Candidatus Annandia adelgestsuga: one gene and its partner. The protein of the gene in region 1 interacts with the protein of each later gene in a pairwise test. Links are inferred from orthologs where the notes say so. Each region holds a gene or a part of one and is shown in the gene's direction. Other genes may lie near its edges.

The links.
Region 2: the proteins of C3B56_RS00635 (region 1) and gyrA interact in binary tests that used the Escherichia coli proteins (3 or more experiments, as listed by UniProt). The link is inferred for Candidatus Annandia adelgestsuga from one-to-one orthologs.

The regions. Positions count from the first base shown.
Region 1 is NZ_CP026513.1:99,428-109,776, forward strand. Bases 4,657-7,684 are described here. They hold C3B56_RS00635 (DNA gyrase subunit B), read left to right. Parts: upstream 4,657-4,975; coding sequence 4,976-7,393; downstream 7,394-7,684. Other genes in these bases: dnaN (DNA polymerase III subunit beta), read left to right, coding at 4,657-4,884; C3B56_RS00645 (co-chaperone GroES), read left to right, coding at 7,617-7,684. In the rest of the region: C3B56_RS00605 (F0F1 ATP synthase subunit epsilon), read left to right, coding at 1-109; tRNA uridine-5-carboxymethylaminomethyl(34) synthesis GTPase MnmE, read right to left, coding at 114-1,493; membrane protein insertase YidC, read right to left, coding at 1,543-3,054; rnpA (ribonuclease P protein component), read right to left, coding at 3,152-3,490; rpmH (50S ribosomal protein L34), read right to left, coding at 3,498-3,641; more of dnaN, read left to right, coding at 3,784-4,656; more of C3B56_RS00645, read left to right, coding at 7,685-7,907; groL (chaperonin GroEL), read left to right, coding at 7,947-9,593; C3B56_RS00655 (mechanosensitive ion channel domain-containing protein), read right to left, coding at 10,244-10,349. UniProt on the Escherichia coli protein: DNA gyrase negatively supercoils closed circular double-stranded DNA in an ATP-dependent manner to maintain chromosomes in an underwound state.
Region 2 is NZ_CP026513.1:219,068-229,545, forward strand. The notes cover bases 7,322-10,478. They hold gyrA (DNA topoisomerase (ATP-hydrolyzing) subunit A), read left to right. Parts: upstream 7,322-7,714; coding sequence 7,715-10,243; downstream 10,244-10,478. Other genes in these bases: ndhC (NADH-quinone oxidoreductase subunit A), read right to left, coding at 7,322-7,376; rplY (50S ribosomal protein L25), read right to left, coding at 10,258-10,478. Also shown: NADH-quinone oxidoreductase subunit NuoG, read right to left, coding at 1-2,695; NADH-quinone oxidoreductase subunit NuoF, read right to left, coding at 2,744-4,003; NADH-quinone oxidoreductase subunit NuoE, read right to left, coding at 4,007-4,504; nuoC (NADH-quinone oxidoreductase subunit C/D), read right to left, coding at 4,524-6,311; C3B56_RS01170 (NADH-quinone oxidoreductase subunit B), read right to left, coding at 6,342-6,950; more of ndhC, read right to left, coding at 6,972-7,321. UniProt on the Escherichia coli protein: A type II topoisomerase that negatively supercoils closed circular double-stranded (ds) DNA in an ATP-dependent manner to maintain chromosomes in an underwound state.

The DNA.
Region 1 (10,349 bases):
TATTAATTTTCCAATAGGAGACATAAATTATACTAAAAATATAATTAAATTATCTAAAGAAATGATTAAATTAGATATATTGAAATTAATAAAAAAAAATAAATTATAAATTTTTATTTACCAATACAAAATTTAGAAAATATATTTTTTAAAAGATCTTGTGTTGTAAAGTTGCCATTTATTTTATTTATTTCATTTTGAGCTAAATTTAATTTATCAGCAACAATATCTATATAAAACCCAGCATCTAATAAAAATTTACTTTGTTTTAAATATTTTAATGTTTTTTTTAATATTTTAATATGTCTTTTATTATTTATAAGTATTTTAGATAAATCTTTATTAAAATATAAAATTTTTTCTAAATGTTTAAATAATATATCTATACCATTACCTGTTAAAGCAGACATTTTTATAATATTATAACCTTTTTTATCTTTTTTTATTTTTGGTTTTTTTTTTTTAATATCTATTTTATTTTTTATTATAGTAATTTTATTTTTATTTATTTTATTATAAATATTAAAAAATGTTTTTTTTATATCATATTTTTTTGAAATATTACTATCAATAATTAATAATAAATGATCAGCTTCTTTTATTTCTTTTTTAGTTCTTTCTATTCCTATTTTTTCTATAATATTATATGATTTTCTTAAACCTGCTGTATCTATTATTTGTATAGGTATTCCATTTATATATATATTTTCTTTTATTATATCACGTGTAGTTCCTGGAATATTTGTTACAATTGATGATTTTTTTTTAGTAATTAAATTAAATATAGTTGATTTTCCTGAATTTGGTTTTCCTAAAATTACTATTTTAATTCCATATTGAGATATTTTTCCTAAATTAGATTCATAACATACATTTTTTATAATACTAATTATTTTTTTTAATTTATTTGAAATTTCAGAAGTGGAAATATGATCTATTTCATCTTCTGAAAAATCTATATTAGTTTCTATATATGTTCTTATATTAATTATTTTTTTAAAAATATTTTTAATATATAAAAATAAATTGCCATTTAATGAATTTATAGAAGATTTTACTTCATATTCTGAATTAGAATTAATTAATTCCATTATAGATTCTGCTTGTATTAAATTAATTTTTTTATTTAAAAAAGCTCTGTATGAAAATTCTCCTGGTTTAGCAAAACGTGTATGAAATTTATTATTAATATATTTCATTAATAAAATTAATGAAATTTGATTTCCATGACAATGTAATTCTAAAATATCTTCACCAGTAAATGAATTGGGTTTATTAAATAAAATTGCAATACCTTTATCTAAAATATTATTTTTATCATCTTTAAAAAATAAATAATTAGCAATACGAGGTTCAATTATTTTATTTAAAATCTTATTTGAAATATATTTAACTTTATTTCCAGATATTCTAATAATACCTACCCCACCACGTCCATAAGGTGTAACTTGTGCAATAATAGTATCTAAATTATTATAATTTATATTTTTCATATTTTTTTTTTTTTTTTTGTTAAATAATTATATAATAAATATTGTTGTATTATATAGTTATTATATTATTTATTATATAATATAAAACTAACCCTGAAGGTAACCATAAGAAAAATAAAATAAATAATATTGGTATAATATTTAATATATTTTTTTTTTGATAATCTTTTATATAATATAAAGATATTTTTTGCATTATTAATATAGTAATTCCCATTATTAATGGTAATATATAAAAATCATCTTTTGAAGATAAATCTTTAATCCATAAAAAAGAAGTATTATTTAATTCAGCAGAATTAATTATCATATAATATAAAGATAAAAATATAGGAGTTTGTAATATTAATGGTAAAAAACTACTAAGTGGATTTATTCTTTCTTTTTTATATAAATTAAAAATTTTTTCTTTTAATAAATTTTTATTATAATAAAAATTTTTATATATCGAATTAATTTTTGGTTTTAAAATATTCATTTTTATCATATAAATATATTGTATTTTTGTAATAGGATAAATAATAAAACGTAATAATAAAGTAATAATAATAATTGATATTCCCCAATTTTTAAAAATAAAATTAATTGATTTTAATAAAACAAATAATGGTTTTGAAATAAACCATAAAAAACCATAATCTATTACTAAATTTAAATTATAAAATTTAAAATTCATATAATCTTTAATTTTAGGACCAATAAAAATAATAGTTTCAAATTTTTTGTATTTATTATTAGATAATATATAAGATTTTGTAAAATATCCTAAATTAATATTTTTATTTTTTAAATTATTTATATATATTATATTATCTATTTTATTATTAGGTATTATTGATGTTAAAAAATATTTTTGTGTTATAGCAATCCATCCATTTTTTGTATTTTTTTCTTCTTTTATATTATTTAATAAATTTTTAAAATTAAATTTATTGTATTTTTCTTTTATAGTATAATAAGAAATTCCAAAATTTTTTTTATAATAATTATTATTTTTAATAATTTTTAAATTTTGCTTTAAATTATTAAATATTGATATTTTAACTTTTTTTTTTGAAATATTATAAATATTATATTTTATATCAATAAAATATTTGTTAGGATAAAATGTAAAATACTTATTATAAATTATATTTTTTTTATTATTATAAATCATTATTGTAATTTTATTTTGTTTTTTTTTAAATTTTATAAATTTTGGAAAATTATATTTATAATTATAATTTATATTTTTAATTATTTTATCGTTTTTAATTACCCCATCATTAAATTCACAAATATAATTTAATTTTTTTTTTAAAGAATCTGATAATATAAAAGATTTATTATTATAATTTTTTAATTTTATATTTTCAATTAAACCAGTTTTAGTGTTTATTAAAATATACATAACATTTGTTTTAATTTTTATTATATTTTTTTTAAATATATAACCATTATTTTTTATTTTATAATTTTTATTATTATTTTTAAAATTGTAATTATAATAAAAAAAATTTGATATAAATAAAAAAAAAAATAATATTATTAAAAAAAAAATATTTTTTCTTTTATTAATCATTTTATTTTAAATATATTAATATTTTAAATTTAAAAATTAAATTTTTAATTTTAAATATAAAATATTATATATTTTAGTTTTAAAAAAAATAAAAAATTTATATTTTTATTTTTTTCCATAATTTATTTAAATTATTAAATAAATTTTTATTATTAATTTTAATTATACATTTTTTTACTACAATAATACAATCTTTTTTAAAAAAATAATTTTGATTTAAACGAAAACTTTCTCTTATATATCTTTTTATTTTATTTCTATCATGGGAAAATTTTATATTTTTTTTAGATATTATTATACCTAATCTAGAATAGTTAAAATTGTTATTTTTTATATATAACATTATACAAGATGAATAAAAAAAATTAATTTTTTTGAAATTTTTTATAAAATTTTTAAAAAATTTTATTTTTTGTTTTTTTTTAAATTTATACATAATTATTTTATTTTGAAGAAATAGTTAAAAATAAACGTTTTTTATTTCTACGTTTTGATAATATATTTCTACCATTTTTAGTTGACATTCTATAACGAAAACCATGTGAACGTTTTTTTTTTATTAATGATGGTTGAAAAGTTCTTTTCATAATTAAATTCACCTAAATTATAATATATTTATATTTAAATAATTAAATAATTATTTAATTTTAAAAATATATTTATATATTTTTAAAAATTTATACTATTTATAAAATATATTTTAAAATATATTAAAGTAATTAGAAATATATGAAATTTACTATAATGAGAGAAAATTTATTAGAAGCTTTACAAAAAATTACTAGTATATGTATTAATAAATCAATCTTACCAATATTAAATAATATTTTAATAAAATTAAAAAATGGAATATTATTTATTATTTCTCATAATTTAGAAATTGAAATTTCAACAAAAATTAAATCTTGTAAAATAATTAAAGAAGGTGAAATAAGTATTCCTGCTAAAAAATTTTTAGAAATTTGTCGTAATTTTCCATTAAATAAAATTATAAAAATTAAATTAGTAGATAATATATTAATAATAAAAAACAATTTTATTAAATTTAAATTATCAGTATTACCTTCAAATTTATTTCCTAATTTTATTAATGGTAAAAATTTAATTAATTTTAATTTATTAAATTTTAATTTAATTAATTTAATTGAATCTACACAATTTTCTATGGGAATTCAAGATGCAAGATATTATATTAATGGTATGTTAATAAAATCTAAAAATAATATCATATATACAGTTACTACAGATGGTTATAGATTATCTTTATGTTATTATAAATATTTAAAAAAAATATCAAATTTTTCAATTATTATTCCAAGAAAAAGTATATTAGAATTAATGAAATTATTAAATAAAAAAAAAAATTTTATTATAAATATAAAAATTAATAATAATAGTATATCATTTAAATTTCAAAAATTATTATTTAATACAAAATTAATAAATGGTAATTTTCCATCATATAAAGAAATATTTAATAAAAAATACAATTATTATATTGAATTCGATAAAAATATTTTAAAAGAAGCTATTAAAAGAATTTCTATTATTTCTGATGAAAAAAATATTATTTATATGTATATAAAAAAAAAACAAGCAATAATTAAATCTAAAAATGAAATACAAGAAATTGCAGAAGAAAAAATTAAAATAAATTATTTAGGTAAAAAATTTAAAGTTATCTTTAATTCAAAATATATAATAGATATATTAAATTTTTTAAAATGTAATAATATATTTTTTTTATTAGATAAAAATATATCTATTATAAATATAAAAAGTAAAAATATTAAATATAATTCTTATATTGTTATGCCAATTAGATTATAAGTATGTTTTTTAATAAATAATTAAATTTAATAAATATATATTTATTAATTAAATTTTAATATTAATAAATTTAAACTATAGGTATTTAATTTTGTATAAAAAATATGATTCTTCTAATATTAAAATATTGAAAGGTTTAGATGCGGTTAGAAAAAGACCAGGTATGTATATAGGAGATACTGATAATGGTACTGGTTTACATCATATGATTTTTGAAGTATTAGATAATTCTATAGATGAATCCTTAGCTGGTTATTGCAATAAAATTGTAATAACAATTTATAAAGATAATTCAATATCTATATATGATAATGGTCGTGGTATTCCTGTTGATATTCATAAAGAAGAAGGGATTTCAGCTGTAGAAGTTATTATGACAATTTTACATGCTGGAGCAAAGTTTGATAATAATTCTTATAAAATTTCTGGAGGATTGCATGGTGTAGGTATTTCTGTAGTAAATGCATTATCTGAAAAATTAGAATTAATTATTTATAATAAAAATAAAATGTATAAACAAATATATTATAATGGAATTCCTAAAACATCATTAATTTTTATTAATAAAACTTTAAAAAATGGTACTTATATAAGATTTTGGCCAAATAAAATAATATTTAATAAAAATTTTATATTTGAAAATAATATTATAAAAAAACGTTTATTAGAATTATCTTTTTTGAATAGTAATATTAAATTAATATTTTATAATAAAAAAAAAAAAATAAAAAAAATTTATTATGATAATGAAGGTATTGAAGGGTTTATTAAATATTTAAATAAAAATAATAATATAATAAATAAAAAAATATTTTATTTTTGTTCTAAAAAAAATGATATTTCAATAGAAATTGCTATGCAATGGAATGATAATTTTAAAGAAAAAATATATTGTTTTACTAATAATATTTTTCAAATTTATGGTGGTTCACATTTATCAGGTTTTAGATCTTCTATTACAAGAAATTTAAATATTTATATTAAAAAAGAAAAAATAAATAAAAAAAAAAAAATAAATATAATAGGAGATGATATTCGTGAAGGTTTAGTATCAATAATTTCAGTAAAATTATCAAATCCAAAATTTTCCTCACAAACAAAAGAAAAATTGATATCTTCTGAAGTAAGACATGTAATTGAATCACAAATAAATGAATATTTTATGGAATATTTATTAGAAAACCCTAATGATTCTAAAAATATTATTTATAAAATAATAGAAACTGCAAAAATAAGAGAAACAACAAAAAAAATAAAAGAATTATCAAAAAAAAAAAATGATTTAAATATAATGGGGTTACCTTTAAAATTATCTGATTGTCAAGAAAAAAATCCATCTTTATCAGAAATATATTTAGTTGAAGGTGATTCTGCTGGTGGTTCTGCAAAACAAGGAAGAAATAGACAAAATCAAGCAATTTTACCGTTAAAAGGAAAAATTTTAAATGTAGAAAAAGTTAATTTTGAAAAAATATTAAATTCAGAAGAAATATTAACAATAATAAATTCATTAGGGTGTGGTATTGGAAAAAATAATTATAATATAAAAAAGTTAAGATATAATCGTATTATAATTATGACTGATGCCGATGTAGACGGATTACATATAAGAACTTTATTATTAACTTTTTTTTATCGTCAAATTCCAGAAATAATAAAATTAGGATATGTATATATAGCACAACCACCATTGTATAAAATTAAAAAAGGAAAAAAAATAAAATATATTCAAAACAATAAATCTATGTATGATTATATATTTTCTATTTCATTAAATAATATAACTCTTAAAATTATAAATAAAAATGGTAGTATTTATAATATAGAAAACAATGAATTAAAAGAATTAATTGTTAATTATAATAAATTATATTATATTATTGATAATTTAAAACATTTATTTTCTAAAAAAATATTAATATATTTAATACAACAATCAAATTTAAGTAATTTAAAAAAATTAGATGATGTTAAAAAATGGGTTTTAAATTTTAAAAAATTTTTAAATATTAAAAATAAAAAAAAATTTAAATTAAGTATAAAAAAAAATATACATTTAAATGTATTTGAACCAATATTATGTATAATAAAAAATAATAAATTTAATAAATATTATAAATTTGATTATAAATTTTTATTAAGTAAAAATTATTTAAAAATGTGTATTTTAAATAATAAAATAAAAAAAATTAAAAATAATGTAGCAATTATTATTAAAATTAAAAAACAAAAAAAAATATTTTATAAAATGAAAAATGTTATACAATTTATTTTAAAAAAATCTTTAAATAATATTTCTATACAAAGATATAAAGGGTTAGGAGAAATGAATCCTAAACAATTATGGGATACTACTATGAATCCTAATAAAAGAAAAATGTTAAAAATAAATATTAAAAATGCTATATCCGCTGATAAATTATTTAAAAAATTAATGGGTGATTCAGTAAAAAAAAGAAAAAATTTCATAAAAAAAAATTATTTTTTAGCATCTAATATTGATATTTAATAATGCCCGAAGGTGGAATTGAACCACCGACACGGGGATTTTCAGTCCCCTGCTCTACCAACTGAGCTATTCGGGCTTATTTATATTAAAAAATTAAATACTATTTAATATCAATTATTTTATATATTTTTATATCTTGAAAAATATAATTTTAATTATATAATTATAAAATATATACTAATTTTATAAAAATGTCAAAATTAATTTTAAAAAGGAAATTAACATGAAAATTCGCCCATTACATGATAAAATTATAGTTAAACGTCAAGATGTTGAATCTTCTTCTGCTGGAGGTATTTTATTAACTGGTTCTGCTGCTGGAAAATCTACTAGAGGTAAAGTTATTGCTATAGGAAAAGGAAGAATATTAGATAATGGTAGAATAAGACAATTAGATGTAAAAGTTAATGATGTTGTTATTTTTAATGAAGGTTATAATTCTAAAACAGAAAAAATTAATAATGAAGAATTTTTAATTATTTCGGAAAATGATGTATTAGCAATTATAGAATAAAATATATTTAAAAAAAAATAATTTATTTAAGGAATTTAAATGACTGCTAAAAAAATTAAATTTGGTAATGATGCTAGATCTAAAATACTTAAGGGTGTTAATTTACTTGCGGATGCTGTTAAAGTTACTTTAGGACCCAAAGGTCGTAACGCTGTAATAGATAAATCTTTTGGAGCACCAATTATAACTAAAGATGGTGTAACAGTAGCACGTGAAATAGAATTAGATGATAAATTTGAAAATATGGGTGCTCAAATGGTAAAAGAAGTAGCATCTAAAGCAAATGATGCTGCTGGTGATGGAACTACAACAGCAACTTTATTAGCACAATCTATTGTTAATGAAGGTTTAAAAGCTGTTGCTGCTGGTATGAATCCTATGGATTTAAAACGTGGAATAGATAAAGCTGTTATTTTAGCAGTAAGAGAATTAAAAATAATTTCAGTTCCTTGTGAAGATTCTAAATCAATTACACAAGTAGGAACTATATCAGCTAACGCTGATGAAAATGTTGGTAAATTAATATCACAAGCAATGAGTAAAGTTGGAAAAGAAGGTGTTATTACAGTTGAAGAAGGAACTGGTTTAGATGATGAATTAGATGTTGTAGAAGGAATGCAATTTGATAGAGGTTATTTATCTCCTTATTTTATAAATAAACAAGATAATGGTACTGTTGAATTAGATAATCCTTATATTTTATTAGTAGAAAAAAAAATATCTAACATAAGAGAATTACTTTCAATATTAGAAAATGTTGCTAAATCTAATAAACCAATGTTAATAATTGCAGAAGATATTGAAGGTGAAGCTTTAGCTACATTAGTAGTTAATAATATGAGAGGAATTGTTAAAGTAGCTGCAGTTAAAGCTCCTGGTTTTGGTGATAGACGTAAATCTATGTTACAAGACATTGCTATATTAACTGGTGGTACTGTTATATCTGAAGAAATTGGTATAGAATTAGAGAAAATTAATTTAGAAAATTTAGGACAAGCAAAAAAAGTTATAATAAATAAAGATAATACTACTATAATTGATGGAATTGGTAAAGAAAAAAAAATAAAAGATCGTGTAAAACAAATACATCAACAAATTAAAGAAGCAACTTCTGATTATGATAAAGAAAAACTTCAAGAAAGAGTAGCAAAACTTGCAGGTGGAGTAGCAGTATTAAAAGTAGGTGCAGCTACAGAAGTAGAAATGAAAGAAAAAAAAGCAAGAGTTGAGGATGCATTACACGCTACTAGAGCTGCTGTAGAAGAAGGAGTAGTAGCTGGTGGTGGAGTTGCATTAATTCGTGTAGCATCTAGAATATCACATATGATTGGTCAAAATGAAGATCAAAATGTTGGTATTCGTATAGCTATAAGAGCTATGGAAGCACCTTTACGTCAAATAATAGCTAATGCAGGTGAAGAACCTTCTGTAATATCAAATGCTATAAAAAGTGGTAAAGGAAATTATGGTTATAACGCAGCTACTTCAGAATATGGTAATATGATTAATTTTGGAATACTTGATCCTACTAAAGTAACTAGATCTGCTTTACAATATGCATCTTCTGTAGCCGGTTTAATGATAACAACTGAATGTATGATAACAGATTCATCAAAAGAAGAAAAAAATGATACAAATAATTCAATTCCTTCAGGAGGAATGGGTGGTATGGGTGGAATGATGTAATTTTTTTATAAAAAAAATAATATTATTAAAAAAATATCCTTTTATGTTTTAATAAAAGGATATTTTTTTAAAAAAAATAATTTAAATATTAATTTTAAAAATTATATATTATAAAAAAAATAATTATTGAAACCATATAATTTTTAAAATTTTTAAAAAAAAATATTTGTATATTTAAAATTATGTAATTTATTAAATTAAAAAAATAATTAATAAAATTTTAAAAAAAATTAAAATTTAAAATTTAAAATATTTTAATATTAAATATTTTTTATTATAAAAATTTAATTTTAAAAAATATTATAATTTTAAACAATATTATAAATAAAAAATAATTTAAAAAACAAAAATATAATATGTATTGTAATAGTTACATAATAATATTTTTATAGATGTAAAAATTAATAAATTTATTATATTAAAAGTAATTAAATTTTAGAAAAAATATAATATTAAATATTTTTTATAAATTAATAATGTTATTATTAAAGTTTTATTTTATAAAAAAAACAAAAATATTTATTATAAAAAATATTAATTTAAATAAATATTTTTTATTTTTAAAAATAATAATTAATAATTAAATATTAATTATTTTATTATAATTTTAAATTTTAAATGATAATAAATAATTATATTTAAAATTTTAATTATTTATTATCATTTTTAATTATTAAAAAAGGAAAAGGTATGTTAATGTTATTATCTTTAAAATATTTTAAAATTATCATATTTAATGAATGTTTTAATAATATT
Region 2 (10,478 bases), 120 kb from region 1 along the record:
TTAATAAATAAAATGGAATTTTAGGAATACCTAATGGTAAACCAACTCTTCTTTTTGTAAAAGTATTTGAACAAAATACTGGAAAACTATATGTTTGATTTTCACAATCAAATTTAATAATATCACCATTTTGAAGATCTATATTATTAGCGTCATACGTATTAAATATTATATGTATAGATTTTATCATTTGTTCTTTAAATAAAATTAAATTTTGAGTTAATTCTTCACTACCAAATAATAAATAAAATGGTAATATTTTAAAACTTTTTTTATTAAAAAGTTTTGGAATTACTTTAAATAAATTTGTATCTTCTGATTCATCTGATTTAAAAAAACACATTCCTAAATTATTTTTATTTAATTTATCTTTAACTATACTACTTTTATATTTATTTATAGAATTTAATGAATTCCATTTAGGAAACCACATGAATGGTATATTATAATAACTATGAAAATTATGATTATTATAACCCTCAGTAGAAAAATTAAACATAGTATCTTTATCTTCTGTTATAGAATATTCATGTATATTGATATTATTATACATAGAAGAACGACCACTAAGTCTAAATGGAGATCTTGATATTTTTTTTCCTGAAATTCTAAAATTAGAATTTGGAGATATTAATTTCATAGGTAATAATTGTGGTATTTTATTTATACAATGATTAACAATATTATCAAAAGTAGACCAATTAATAGAATTTTTATTTAATTTTAATCTTATTTTATTAATCCAATCCCAACTTTCTAATTTATTAGAATTTTTATTATATAAATTTGGATTAAATGTTTTAAAAAATCTTTGAGCTCTACCTTCATAGTTTACTAAAGTACCATTACTTTCAGCAAAATTAGTTGAAGGTAATACTAAATTTGATTTTTTATAAATTTCGTTTTTCTGGTGATCTATATAAATTATATTTTTTATTTTTTTAAAACTATTATTTACATACTTTTTAGATAAATATCTATAAATATTATTTTCCATTATAATTAATGTATCTATGTTATTATATCTTATTTTTTTAAATGCGTTTTCTAAAGAAATTCCTTTAATTAAACTAACACCAACTGTATTAGATGCAGAAAAAATAAAAACCATTCCTACATTTTTTTTATTAATTTTTAATGCATAAGCTACATTATATGCAGATTTTATAATTTCTGAACTACCTGAATGTGTTCCAGATATAATTAAAGGTTTTTTAGAATTCATTAAAAATTTAGATATAAGATTAATTTTTTTTTGTAGTTTATTTTTAATATTTTTTACTTTAGGTAAATTATTATTAATATTATTCGCAATTGAAAAACCTAATATAGCTTGGTCTTCAATTGAAGCATTATAATTCCAAAAAGCAATATCTTTTAAATCAGTATAATCTATATTTGTAATAAATATAGGACATCTTTTTCTTTTAGAAATATTTAAAATAGAATTTATATCCCAATAAGGTATATTATTATTTTTTGCTATTTTAAAAAAATTATTTTTTGACGCTTGACGTATAGATAAAGCCATACGAGCAGCAGTCTGTGTTATATCTTCACCTAAAATTAAAATAGCATCATATTTTTCAATTTCATTTAAAGTTGGTATATGAATATTACATTTATTTATGATTTTTAATATTAATTTTATGTTATTTTGTTCTTTTTTAGGTATACCGGTAGAAAAATTTTTATATCCAACTAATTCTTTAAGAGCAAAATTATTTTCGATACTAGTTCTAGGAGAACCTATACCAATTATTTTATTAGATTTTTTTATAATATTAACTATTTTTTTTATAGCTTGTTTAGTATTTAAAATAAAAATTTTATTTTTACATCTTTCTATAGGATTTTGAGGTCTATTTTTTAAATTTACATATTGATATCCAAATCTACCTAAATCACAAATAAAATGATTATTAATATTATAATTATATCTATTTTCAACTTTATTTATTTTACCAAATTTTTCACCTAAAGTAATATTACAACCTATACAACATTGTTGACATATGCTTGGTGAAAATTGCATATCCCATTTTCTAACATAATTTTTAGAATTTATTTTATCTGTAAATACCCCAGTAGGACATATTTCTATAAGATTACCAGAAAAAACACTTTTTAATATTCCAGATTTAAATCTACCAAAATAAATATTATTACTAATACCATAAACACCAAAATCTTTTCCATCTGAATAATCTTTATAGAATCTTACACATCTATAACAAGTAATACATCTATTCATTTCATGTTTAATAAATGGACCCAAATATTGATTTTTATATATTTTTTTTTTAAATCTATAATTTCTATTATAATGATTATTAATTACTGTCATATCTTGTAAATGACAATTTCCACCTTCTTCACAAACAGGACAATCATGAGGATGATTAGTCATCATAAATTCTATTATTTTTTTTTTATATTTATTAACATTAATATCTTTAGTATCTAATATAATACCATCTGAAACTGATGTCATACAAGAAATTATAGTTTTTCCTTTAATATCATTAAAATTTTCATATTTTTTAATTAAACATTGTCTACATGATCCTATACTTCCTAAAGAAGGATGCCAACAAAAATATGGTATATCAAATCCTAATTCTAAACATACTTGTAATAAATTATGTTTTTTATTTACTTTATATTTTTTATTATTTATAAAAATTGTAGACATAATATTATTATTACTATAAATAATTTAAATAATTAAAAATTATTTAAATTATTTATAAATGATTCCTTTTTCAAATTCATTTTTAAAATATTTAATTGCACTTTTTAAAGGAGCTAAAGCTCCTGGTGCATGTGCACAAAAAGTTTTACCTGGTTGTAACATATTACATATATTTTTTAATGTATTAATATCATTTATTTTGCCTTGTTTTTTTTTTAAACATTTTAAAATTTTAACTATCCATGGTAGTCCATCTCTACATGGAGTACACCACCCACATGATTCTCTAGAAAAAAAATTTTCTATATTTAATAATAAATTAACCATATTTATTTTATTATCTATAATTACAGCTAAACCAGTTCCTAAACGACTTCCAGCTTTTTGTATGCTATTAAAATCCATAGGTAAATCTAAATGTTTATCTAATAAAAAATTAGTTCCCGCTCCTCCTGGTAACCAAGCTTTAATACTATATCCATTACAAATTCCATGAGCATAATCCTCAAGTAATTCTCTAGCAGTAATTCCTAGAGGTAATTCCCAAACACCAGGATTATTAACTTTTCCAGAAAAACCCATCATTTTAGTTCCAGAATCTATACTAAGAGAAATATTTTTGTACCAATGAAATCCATTTTTAATAATTGAAGGAATATTTGATAATGTTTCTACATTATTAACACATGTAGGTTCCCCCCATAAACCAGATGATGAAGGAAAAGGAGGTTTAAATCTAGGATTAGCTCTTTTTCCCTCTAATGAATTTATTAAAGCAGTTTCTTCACCACATATATATCTTCCAGCTCCTGTGTGTAAATAAATATTCAAACTAAAATTACTATTAAAAATATTTTTTCCCAACATTTTTTTATCTAATAATTCATTTATTGCATAATTTATATTTTTTTCTGCAATAATATATTCACCTCTTAAAAATATATATGCACATTTAGATTGTAAAGCATAAGACGCAATTATAATACCTTCTATTAATTGATGTGGTAAATTTTCTAATAAAAATCTATCTTTATAGGTACCAGGTTCCATTTCGTCAGCATTACATATTAAATATGATTTTTTTTTTTTTATCAAACTCCACTTTATTCCAGTTGGAAAACCAGCACCTCCTCTTCCCCTAAGTCCTGATTTTTTTATTATTTCTATGATTTCATTTGGACTAAATTTTGTAATAGCTTTTTTAGCTCCATTATATCCATTGTATTTTAAATATTTTTTTAAAAATATAGGTTTTTTTTTTTTTTTTAATCTCCAAGTTAATGGATGTGTTTCTTCATAAATTATCATATTTTATCTATATCTATTTAATATATTATTAACATATTTTGGAATAACATTGGTATATGTATCTCTATTTATCATTAAAATAGGACCTTTATCACAATTTCCTAAACAACATGTTTGTAACAATGTAAATCTTTTATTTTTAGTTGTTTGTCCTGTTTTAATTTTTAATGTTTTTTCTAAAACATTTTTTATTCTTTTATAATTTTTAACATAACATACAAAACTATCACAGTAACTAATAACATGTCTTCCTACAGGTTTTCTAAATATTTGACTATAAAATGTTGAAATTTCTTCTAAATAATTCAATTCTATATTCAAATATTTAGAAATAGCTTTTAAAGATATATCTGATATCCAATGACGATATCTCTGTACTACTTTTAGAGATTCTATGGATATTGCGTGATTATCTTTATATTTAAATTTAATTTTTTCTATTTTTTTAATTTCTAATTTACTTAATAAATTTTTTTTATTTAAAAAAATTATTTGATTCATATTTTTTTTTTTTTTCATTTTATCTATCTACATCAGACATAACAAAATCAATACTTCCTAGATATGCAACCAAATCAGATATCATACTACCACGAATAACTGATGGTATTTGTTGTAAATGTGGAAAACTAGGAGTTCTTATTCTAGTTCTATAACTTGTAGAACTACCATCACTTATTAAATAATAACTATTAATACCTTTAGTAGCTTCTACCATTTGAAAAGATTCATTAGCTGGCATTATTGTACCCCATGAAATTTGTAAAAAATGTGTTATTAAAGTTTCAATATCTTTTAATGATCTAGATTTATAAGGTGGAGTTGTTAAATAATGATCAGCTTTAAATGGACCTTTTGGCATATTATTTAAACATTGTCTTAAAATAATTAAACTTTGTTGTATTTCTTCTAATTTTAACATAACACGAGAATAACAATCACTTATCCCTGAACCTAATGGAATTTCAAAATCAAAATTTTCATAACCAGAATAAGGAAACCACTTTCTTACATCAAAATCTATTCCCGTAGCTCTTAACCCAGAACCAGTAACACCCCATGAAATTGCTTCTAATTTATTATATTGAGCAATACCTGAAGATCTATTTATTAAAATACTATTTTTTAAAGAAATTTCAGTATATTGTTTTAATCTATTAGGGATCCATTTTAAAAAAGAATCTAATAAAATATTCCAATTTTTAGGTAAATCGTTAGCAACTCCACCAATTCTAAACCAAGCAGGATGCATTCTAGCACCTGTTATATGTTCTATAATATCATAAATTTTTTGACGATCTGTAAAAGCACAAAATACTGGTGTCATAGCACCGACATCTTGTATAAAAGTTGAAATATATAATAGATGACTATTAATTCTAAATAATTCAGATAACATTATTCTAATAACTTTAACTTTTTCAGGTACTTTTATGTTAGCTAATTTTTCAACTGCAAGTATATAAGGCATTTCATTTATACATCCCCCTAAATATTCAATACGATCAGTATAAGGTATATAGCTATGCCATGTTTGTCTTTCACTTATTTTTTCTGCTCCACGATGATGATACCCAATATCTGGTATACAATCTATTATGTTTTCACCTTTTAATTTTAAAATAATACGAAAAACTCCATGAACTGAAGGATGATTAGGACCAAAATTAAGAAACATATAATTTTTATTTTTTTTTTTTTTTTTTGTTTCATATAATTTTGAATCAAATTTTAAATAATCCATATTTAATTTTTCTTGTTCATTACTTAATATAAATGGTTTAAAATCAGTAGCTCTTGAATTATAATCTTTTCTTAAAGGAAAACCTAACCAATTTTTAGGCATAATAAGCCTTTTTAAATTTGGATGACCATCAAAAATAATACCAAACATTTCCCATGTTTCACGTTCATACCAATTAGCATTAGAAAAAATATTTGTACAAGTCGGTATTATTAAATTTTTTATACTTAATGATACTTTAATAATTATATTTTGTTTTCTTTTAATGGATATTAAATGATAAAAAACAGTAAAATCAGTTTTAGGAATATTTTTTTTATATAATCTAAATCTTTCATCAATACCATGTAAATCAAATAACATGTCATAAGGTTTAGATAAATTTTTTAAAATTTTTATTAATTTTATTAATTTACCTTTTTTAACCCAAATTATAGGAAAATTAATTTTTGTAAATTGTATATATATATCTTTTATTATAATAAAATTACATAATTCTCTAATTATATCATAATTTTTATTTTTTGGAATCTTATTATATAATTTGAAATATTTTCTATACATTTATAATCCATTAAATTATTAATTACTATTTTAAAAATTATCAGGGTTTCTAAAATTTTTTTTAGACATTCGATAATTTCTTTTTTTTTTTTTTTCAGATATAATTTTTTTACGGTAAATACCTTGGTCTCCTATACACCATGAAAGAGGTCTTTTTTCTTTTCCTATTAATTTTTGTAATAACATTAAAGCCTGCATGTAAGATTCTGGTCTAGGAGGACATCCAGGTATATATATATCTACTGGTAAAAATTTATCAACACCTTGTACTACAGAATATACATCATACATTCCTCCTGAATTTGCACATGAACCCATTGAAATAACCCACTTAGGTTCTAACATTTGATCATAAAGACGTTTTATTATTGGAACCATTTTTATAAATGGTGTACCAGATATTACTATAAAATCAGCTTGTCTTGGAGAAGCTCTTAAAACTTCTGATCCAAATCTAGAAATATCATGAATTGATGTAAAAGAAGTGATCATTTCAACATAACAACATGATAAACCAAAATTATATGGCCAAAGAGAATTTTTCCTTCCCCAATTTACTATTTTATGAATTATTTCAGATAATTTTCCAATATAAAAATTATTATTATTTTTTTTTATTCTTGTAGATGTATATTTCATTTATTAAAGTACCTATTATTATTAATCATTAATTTTATATAATTTTAATGTTTTATTCCAATTTAATAATTTCATATTTATTAAATATATTAAACCAATAACTAAAATAAATACAAAATATAAAATTTCAATAAAACCCAACCATCCGTTTTCTTTTATAGAAATTGACCATATATATAAAAAAATAGATTCTGTATCAAATATAACAAATAACATAGCTAAAATATAAAATTTAATAGATAAATTAATTTTAGTATTACCTACAGAATCAATACCAGATTCAAATGGTAAATTTCTATTTTTTGTAATACATCTATTACCCAATAACCATCCACATAATAACATAAAAAAACAGATAAATAAAGAAAATAAAATAAATATAAAAAAAAATACATTTTCACTTAAAATATTAGTTTGATTTAACATTATAATACTTAATAATTATTATAAATATAATTTATATAAATTATATTAATTTTTAAAATTAAATAATAAAATTAAAATAAAATTAATATTTTTATTTAAATAATATATAATAAAAAATATATTTATTATACAAAAAAAATAAATATATTTATTAATTTTAAAAAATTATAAAAATTATTTTTTAAAATTTTTAAATATTTATAATAATTATATTATATCATGACATTTAATATTATAAAATTTATTAAATATTAATTATATAATAAATTTATATTTAAAAAAAATAGTTTAAAATAATTTTAGTTATTTAATAGAAATATTTAAAGGAAATATAATAAATGATTAAATATAAAAAAAATATAATTAATATTAATATTGAAAAGGAATTAAAACAATCTTATTTAAATTATGCAATGTCAGTAATAATTGGAAGAGCATTGCCAGATATACGTGATGGATTTAAACCTGTTCATAGACGTATTATTTACGCTATGAAAATAATTGGTAATTATTGGAATAAAAAATATAAAAAATCTGCCAGAATAGTAGGAGATGTTATTGGTAAATATCATCCTCATGGAGATATTGCTGTTTATGAAACTATAGTACGTATGGCCCAAAATTTCTCATTAAGATATACTTTAATAGATGGTCAAGGTAATTTTGGTTCTATTGATGGTGATCCTGCTGCAGCAATGCGTTATACGGAAATAAGAATGTCAAAAATAACTAACGAATTTTTACAAGATTTAGAAAAAGATACTGTAGATTTTATAAAAAATTATGATAATACAGAATTTATACCAGAAATTTTACCAACTAAAATACCTAACTTATTAATTAATGGTTCTACAGGTATTGCAGTAGGAATGGCTACAAATATTCCACCTCATAATATTAAAGAAGTAATTAATGGTTGTATTGCTTTTATTGAAAATAATAATATTAAAATTAAAGAATTAATGAAATATATTAAAGGACCTGATTTTCCAACTGCTGGAATTGTTAATAATTCTGTTGGTATTAAAAGTTATTATAAAACAGGTAAAGGTAAAATTTTAATTAGAGGAAATCATATAATTGAATTAGATAAAAAAAATAATACTAAATCAATTATTATTAATGAATTACCCTATCAAGTTAATAAATTAAAATTAATAGAAAAAATTGCTAATTTAATAAAGAATAAAAAAATAGAAGGAATAAGTGACTTAAGAGATGAATCTGATAAAGATGGTATGCGTATATTAATTAAACTTAAAAAAAACACTTCTAGTGAAATTATATTAAATAATTTATATAGTTTAACTAAATTACAAATTTCTTTTGGAATTAATATGGTTGCTTTATGTAAAGGAAACCCAAAAACTTTAAATTTAAAAGAAATGATAAATTATTTTATAGAACATCGTAAAAATATAATTATTAGAAGATCAATTTTTAGTTTAAAAAAAATAGAAAAAAGAATTCATATATTACAAGGATTAATAATAGCAATTTTTAATATAAAAGAAATAATTGATTTAATAAAAAATACTAAAACAATAGAATTAGCTAAAAAAAAGTTAATATCAAAAAAATGGTTTATTAAACATAATGATATTAAATTTTTATCGAATAAAAATTTATATGACAATTTTATAAAAAATAATATTAGAAAGAATCATTATTTTACTTATATACAAATTATATCTATTTTAAAATTAAAATTATATAGATTAACTAATTTAGAATATTCAAATTTATTAAATGAATATAAAGAATTAAAATTAAAAATAAAAGATCTTAAAAAAACTATAAAATGTAAAAAATATTTAATGTCTATTATTAAAAATGAGTTATTAGATATTAAAAAAAATTTTGGTGATAAAAGAAGAACAAAAATAAAATATTTTAAGTTTAATATTAAAAAAGAAGATTTAATTCAAAAAAAAAATATAGTTATTACTTTATCTAAAAAAGGATATATTAAATATCAATTATTATCTTTATATGTTACTCAACACAGAGGTGGTAAAGGAAAATTAGCTGTTAAAATTAAAAATAATGATTTTATAAAAAAATTATTAATAGCTAATACTCATGATACAATTTTATGTTTTTCTAATTTTGGTACAATATATTGGTTAAAAGCTCATCAATTACCAGAATCTGGTAAATATTCTATAGGAAAACCTATTATTAAATTTTTAAATTTAAAAAATAACGAAAAAATTACAGCTATTTTAGCGGTAAGTTTTTTTTCAAATATATTTTTAAAAAAAATATATATATTAATGGTTACATCTAATGGAATAATAAAAAAAACATTACTTACAGCTTTTATGCGTCCTAGATGTAATGGTATGATATCTATAAAATTAAATAAAAATGATAAATTAATATGTGTTTCTTTAATAAAAGATTTTGATAATATTATGTTATTTTCTTCTTTTGGTAAAGTTTTAAGATTTGTTGAAAAAGAAATTCGTTTAACTAGTAGATTATCATCTGGAACTAGAGGAATGAAATTAATTAATAATGATAAAATTGTGTCTTTAATTACAGTTAAAAAAAATATTAATACTAAAATTTTAACAGTAACAAAAAAAGGATATGGTAAAAGAACTAACATAAACCAATATCCAATTAGATCTAAATCTACCAAAGGAGTAATTTCTATAAAAGTCAATAAAAGAAACGGTTCAGTAATAGGTTCAACTGAAACTTTAGATAATGATCAAATTATAATGATTACAAATATGGGAGTTTTAGTAAGAATTAAAGTTTCAGAAATTAATGTTATTAATAGAAATACACAAGGGGTTATACTTATAAAAACTTCAAAAAATGAAAATGTAGTTAGTTTACAAAAAATTACTTTATAATTATCTCATTAATTTTATTTTATTATTAAAAAATCAATATGAATAATTTGATTTTTAAAAGGATGATATTGTATATCTTTTATTTTAACTATTTTTTTTTTTTTGTCAATTAAAATTAAAATATTTTTATAAAATATTTTTTTTTCATATAAATGTATTATTTTATCATGAGAAATTTCTATTGGTATATTTTTTTTAGATGTATTACCACCATAAATAATAGCTGGAATTTTAT